Linked DNA regions of Fodinicurvata sp. EGI_FJ10296. The protein of the gene in region 2 binds, or shares a complex with, the protein of the main gene of each other region. Links are inferred from orthologs where the notes say so. Each region holds a gene or a part of one and is shown on either strand. Other genes may lie near its edges.

What was found.
Region 1: the proteins of trxA (region 2) and trxB are in contact, whole or in part, in a crystal structure (PDB 1F6M), measured with the Escherichia coli proteins. The link is inferred for Fodinicurvata sp. EGI_FJ10296 from one-to-one orthologs.

Annotation. Positions count from the first base shown.
Region 1 is NZ_JBFCVL010000004.1:158,646-161,721, forward strand. Bases 174-2,926 are described here. They hold trxB (thioredoxin-disulfide reductase), read left to right. Parts: upstream 174-951; coding sequence 952-1,902; downstream 1,903-2,926. Other genes in these bases: rpoH (RNA polymerase sigma factor RpoH), read left to right, coding at 174-712; ABZ728_RS09585 (LysR family transcriptional regulator), read left to right, coding at 2,280-2,926. Also shown: more of rpoH, read left to right, coding at 1-173; more of ABZ728_RS09585, read left to right, coding at 2,927-3,076.
Region 2 is NZ_JBFCVL010000001.1:734,570-737,837, forward strand. What follows is about bases 308-3,252. They hold trxA (thioredoxin TrxA), read left to right. Parts: upstream 308-1,589; coding sequence 1,590-1,916; downstream 1,917-3,252. Other genes in these bases: addA (double-strand break repair helicase AddA), read left to right, coding at 308-1,399; ABZ728_RS03300 (response regulator), read right to left, coding at 1,924-2,286; ABZ728_RS03305 (hypothetical protein), read right to left, coding at 2,403-3,252. In the rest of the region: more of addA, read left to right, coding at 1-307; more of ABZ728_RS03305, read right to left, coding at 3,253-3,268. UniProt on the Escherichia coli protein: Participates in various redox reactions through the reversible oxidation of its active center dithiol to a disulfide and catalyzes dithiol-disulfide exchange reactions.

The DNA.
Region 1 (3,076 bases), on a different replicon or contig from region 2:
GAGACTGGTGGCCAAGATCGCGATGGGATATCGCGGTTATGGGCTTCCGCTCGCTGAACTCATCTCAGAAGGCAATGTCGGCATGATGCAGGCCGTCAAGCGCTTCGATCCGGAGCGTGGTTTCCGGCTGGCGACCTATGCGATGTGGTGGATCAGGGCCGCCATTCAGGAATACATCCTTCACAGCTGGTCGCTGGTGAAGATCGGCACGACGGCTGCACAGAAAAAGCTCTTCTTCAATCTGCGCCGGCTGAAGGGCCAGCTTCAGGCGATCGATGACGGCGATCTGCCCAAGGAAACCGTCGAGAAGATCGCTACTGAGCTGAGCGTCCCGGAGCAGGACGTCATCAACATGAACCGCCGGCTGGCCAGCCCCGACAACTCGCTCAACGCACCGCTCAAGGCGGATGGCGATGGCGAATGGCAGGATTGGCTGGTCGACGATACCGAGAACCAGGAAATCCAGCTCGCCGACCGGCAGGAGCTGTCGAACCGACAGCGGCTGCTGAAGAACGCCATGTCGGCGCTGAACGACCGCGAGCAGCACATCCTGACCGAGCGTCGGCTCAAGGACCAACCGTCGACGCTGGAAGATCTGAGCCAGGAGTACGGCATCAGCCGGGAACGGGTGCGCCAGATCGAGGTCCGAGCCTTCGAGAAACTTCAAAAGGCCGTCAAGAACGCGGCTATGGACGAGAAGCTGGCCGACTGACGCGAGACTTCTCCGACGGCACGTGCGGCCCCGCCCTGGCCCCACCCGGGAGCCGCGGGGCCGTCTGAACGCTGTCGGCCACGCAATGTTGGCGTCGCGCCAGCTTCGTGCTACCAGATCACCGTGGTTGACGGGCGGCTTGGGCTGTTCCGTCACATGGCCGTTCTCCCCCGCCAGCCCCATATATGCCTCGTCACCGTCCAGCCGCACATACCCAGCTGCCCATACAGGGACCCGTCATGGCCGAAATTCATAAAACAAAGGTCCTGATCATCGGATCGGGACCGGCCGGCTACACCGCCGCGATCTATGCCGCCCGAGCCAATCTCTCGCCGATTCTTGTTCAGGGGCTTCAGCCGGGCGGGCAATTGACGATCACGACGGACGTCGAGAACTATCCCGGATTCGCCGACGTGATCCAGGGTCCCTGGCTCATGGAGCAGATGGCCGCACAGGCTGAGAAATGCGGCACACGCATGATGTTCGATATCGTCAACGGCGTGGACTTTTCCGAACGGCCGTTCAAGTGCACCGGCGACAACGGCGATACTTACATCGCCGATACCGTGATCATCGCCACCGGCGCCCAGGCACGATGGCTCGGCCTGCCAAGCGAGGACCGGTACAACGGCCGCGGCGTGTCGGCCTGTGCGACCTGTGACGGCTTCTTCTATCGCAACAAGCCTGTCGCCGTCGTCGGGGGAGGTAACACCGCGGCTGAAGAGGCACTCTATCTCGCCAATATATGCGAATCGGTGACACTGGTTCACCGGCGCGATGCCTTGCGGGCCGAAAAGGTGTTGCAGGACCGGCTGAACAGGAATCCTAAAATCAACTTCGCCTGGAACGCGACGGTCGACGAAATCCTCGGAGACGATGGTCCCATGGGCGGCGTCACCGGTCTGCGGATCAGGGACACGAAAAGCGGCGCGCTGAGCGAAATACCCGTAGAAGGCGTATTCATCGCGATCGGTCACGATCCGGCGACAGCGGTTTTCAAGGGACATGTCAATACGGACAATGATGGCTATATCAGCGTTGACGCCGGGACGACGCGCACGAACGTCCCCGGCGTGTTCGCTGCCGGCGACGTTCACGACAAGATATACCGGCAGGCCGTAACGGCGGCCGGTCTCGGATGTATGGCCGCTCTTGACGCCGAAAAATTCATCGGCGAGCACGATCAATGATGAACGAATAGAGCGGGCCGCCGGTTCGGCAAAAATTGGGGTCTCAGTTCCGGGGCCCGGTTCGGGGGCACCGTTGGCGGGCGGAGGCCGGGGAACGCCTCTCGACGTCTTCAGGGCTAGGTGTCATTGTCCTTTCAGGGTAAGTAAGCATTCTTTACCGGAACCGGGTTATGGTGGACCGAGTTGGCGCTGGGGGCAGGAATTGGCCCGCCGGGGTGTATGATGCTATGCCATCCCCTCCGACAGTGACCGGCCGGAAGTGACTGGCCACGCCGATAAAGGTTTCGGGAATTTTGGGGGGCCTGCATTGAAAAGAGCCGCGCGGCGCCAAATGATTGGCCGGCAATGCCGACGCCGCTGACTGTACTGGGGGGATCATGGACTGGGACAAACTTCGGGTGTTTCATGCGGTGGCAGAAGCGGGAAGCTTTACGCATGCCGGTGAAAAACTCAATCTGAGCCAATCGGCCGTCAGCCGCCAGATCAGCGCCCTGGAGGAAAGCCTGAACGTCGCTTTGTTCCACCGGCACGCGCGGGGTCTTATCCTGACCGAGCAGGGGGAATTGCTGTATCGAACGGCCCGGGATGTCTTCTCCCGCCTTTCGATGACCGAGGCACAGCTCTCGGAAAGCAAGGAAAAGGCACAAGGGCCGCTGAAGGTGACGTCGACAGTGGCTTTCGGATCGACATGGCTCACGCCCCGGATTCGGGAGTTCCTGCAACAACACCCGGAAATCAATCTAACGCTGCTGATCGATGACAACGAACTCGACCTGTCCATGCGTCAGGCGGACATCGCGATCCGGATGACGGTGCCCAGACAGCCGGATCTGATACAGCGCCATCTCATGACAGTCCGCTTTCACATCTATGGCTCGGTCGACTACCTGAAACGGCACGGGATTCCCGAAACCGTCGACGATCTGGCTGATCACGATCTGATTATCTATGGTGAAGACGTCAAAGCCCCCGTCCAGAACGTCAACTGGCTCATGGGGCTGGGCGGCGGCACGGCCGCCAATCGCAAGGTGATCCTGCGCGTCAACAATCAGTATGCCATTTATCGCGCGGTGCGCAGCGGGCTCGGACTTGCCGCCCTGCCCGACTATATGGTCGACACCAATCTGAACGTAGTCAAGGTTTTGCCGGAGGTTGCGGGTCCGACGGTGGAGAC
Region 2 (3,268 bases):
TCCCTGTCCGGCCGATGCCGTCAGCGGCCGTCGCGCCCTGATCCGCCGGTTGGGGCAGGAAGCGGAGGATCCGCTCGACGAGTTCCTGTCGCTCAGCCTCTCCTACGAGGCGGCGAACCCGCCGTCGCTCCAGGGATTTCTGTCCTGGCTCGATTCCGAGGAGACCGATATCAAGCGCGAGCAGGGCGGCGATGCCGGAGTGGTGCGTGTCATGACGGTCCATGGCGCCAAGGGATTGCAGGCGCCGATCGTCTTTCTGCCGGACACCGTCGGACGGCCGAGAACGGCCAAACCGGTACACTGGGCGCCGTTCGAGCGATCCGACATGTCCGGCGCGCTGCCGCTCTGGGTTCCCAATGCCGATGTGAAGCCGGAGCTGGTCAGCACACTGGAGGCTGCTGCCGCGCACCGGCAGATGCAGGAGCATCGCCGTCTGCTCTATGTTGCCCTGACCCGTGCCGAAGACGAGCTTTATGTCTGCGGGTTCTCCACCGGCAAAACCGTGCCCGACGATTGCTGGTACACGCTCTGCCGCGACGCGGCTGAACGTCTGCCGTCTGCCGAATCCGCAGCGATGCCCCTGCTCGATTTCCGGGACGGGCAGGATGGGCCGGCGGTCGGGATCCGGGCGGCAAGTGGAGTGGCTGCGCCGGGGTCTCACAGCGATGCGCGCCCCGAGTCGCCACCCGCGGCTCGTCCTGAGTTGGGGCCGTCCCCGTCCCCGTCCCCGCCCCAGTCGCCAGTGTCGACCGATATCGGCGACTGGATGTTTGAACCGGCGCCCACCGAACCGCACCCGCCGCGACCTCTGGTCCCGTCCCGGCCGGATACCGACGAGCCGGCCGTCCGATCACCACTGGAGTCCGGTGTGCGGCCGGATCGGTTCAAGCGGGGCCGCGTGATGCATACGCTGCTTCAGATGCTGCCGGCGATTGCGCCGGAAGGGCGCGCCGCAGCGACCGAACGCTATCTGGCCGCGCGGTCTCTGGACCTGTCGGACGACGAGCGCGCCGACTATCGACGCAAGATCATGGCCGTACTGGACGATCCGCAATTCGCCGTGGCGTTCGGGCCCGGAAGCCGTGCCGAGGTTCCGGTGGTTGGCAGAATCGCTGGGCGCGGCGATCGGGCGCGCCCGTTCATCCTGTCAGGCCAGATCGACCGGCTGGCCGTTGGTGAGCGCGAGGTGCTGATTGTCGACTACAAGACCAACCGGTCGCCACCGGACGGCCCGGACGGTGTGGCGCCGCATTATATCGGTCAGATTGCCGCCTATCGTGCCGCCCTGGCGCCGCTTTATCCGGGTCGCGTCATCCGCTGCGCCCTCTTGTGGACGGACACGCCGGAATGGATGGCGATTCCGGAGGCCATGCTCGACGACTGGTATCCCCGGAAATGACCGGCAACGGGACTGGTCCACGACCCTGCTCCGGTTTATCCGTACGGGCGGTCCTTGACCGGCGCCGATGTCGACACCTAGTTTAGGTGGACAGCCCGGGTTCAGGTGTCTTGCCTGGGGTTAAGGTGGAACACCCGGGCGTATTGCCCCCGCCGCTTCCGCGCGGCCGAGTATCAAGGATAGGCCCAATATGAGCACATCTCCCGTCAGCGTCACCGACGCCTCGTTCGAACAGGACGTCCTGAAGTCGGACACGCCCGTTCTGGTCGATTTCTGGGCCGAATGGTGCGGTCCGTGTAAGGTCATCGCCCCGGCGTTGGAAGAACTCGCAAAGGACAAGGCCGGCGCGGTTACCATTGCCAAGCTGAACATCGATGAAAATCCCGGAACCCCCAATCGCTATGGCGTTCGTGGAATTCCGACCCTGATTCTGTTCAAGAACGGATCGGTCGCGGCCACGAAAATCGGCGCGCTGCCCAAGGGTGCGCTTTATGAATGGGTCGACAGCGTACTGTAACGCGCAGCTAAAGAAGGGTTTCGATCGTTTCTATCAGGGCCTTGCGGCGGAACGGCTTGCAGATTATGGCGTCTGCGCCCAGCTTTTGCGCCCAGGCCAGATAGGATGGCGGCGCGCCGGAAATGGCAATGATCCTGGTGTCGGCCGATGTCAGACGAACCTTGCGGATCACCTCGATGCCGTCGACCTCCTGCATCAGCAAGTCGCTTATGACGATGCCCGGCTTGAATGTCGCGATATGGTCCAGGGCGGCGACCGGACTGCTGAAGGCCACAACATCGAATTTGGCGACGGAAAGCATGCCGACGATCGTCTGTTGAACGTCGATTTCGTCTTCAATGATCGCGATACTGCATCTGCCGTCGTTCATATCGCCACTCATACGACGTGTGGGGGTGTCGGACAATGACCCGGATTATATTACCCAAGTGTGAAGGCTCCTGACATTTGAGGTAAGCCGGTTGTAGGCGCGGTCAAGCGTGGCAGTCAGGTGGCGGCGCCGGTCAGTCGACGCACGAGGCGGATAAAGGGCTGAATACCAAGACAGACGACGGCATCGTGGTTTCCCGCAGCGACGAGCCTTTCGATCGTCCGCCTGACCGCTCCTTCGTCGTCGTAGTCGATCGTGGCGACGATACGTTCCGGCCATTGCTCGCGTATCCGGGCGAATCCGTGCATTGCAGCGTCGGACAGGATCACGAAATACGTCGGCAGGCCGATGCTTGTGAGCAGATCCGTCATTCCGTCGGGGTCCTTCTGGTCCGACAGGCAGGCGATGACCACCGGATTACGCCAACCTTTGCGTTTCCGCTGGTACCAGATCGTGTCCAATGCTTCCGGCCGGCCGGTTGCGTCATAGACCAGTTCGACCGTCGGGCCTTTCTGGCCGAGCGTCAGTTCGGTGATTCCGAATGAGCCCGCGCTGTGGGGCGGCAGCGGCCGCCCGGCGATGGACGGGTCTGCGGACAAGAGGTTGCCGGCAGGGCCCGGTGCCGCCAGCAGGGCAGCCGCGCGCCGACCGAGCGCCCGATCGACGGCCAGCCAACGCGGCAACCCGGTATCGGCCGGATCGACCCATGCCGGATCGAACGTCAGAGCGTTCGGTGGGAGAGCCACCCCGACCCGTTCCAGGATTTCCGGCATGTCGGGCCCGAGCAGGCATAGTCCGGCGGTCTCGGCGATTGCCAGTTTGTCCCGGGCAATGTCGGCCAGCGTGGGGCCGAGTTGCTCGCGATGCTCCGGCGCGACGGTGGTGACAATCGAGACCCGGGCAGGTATGCGCCCGACCTCGTCAAAGGCTGCACCGCGACCTCCTTCCAGAACAACCCAATCGGTTCCGATATCGCGGAACC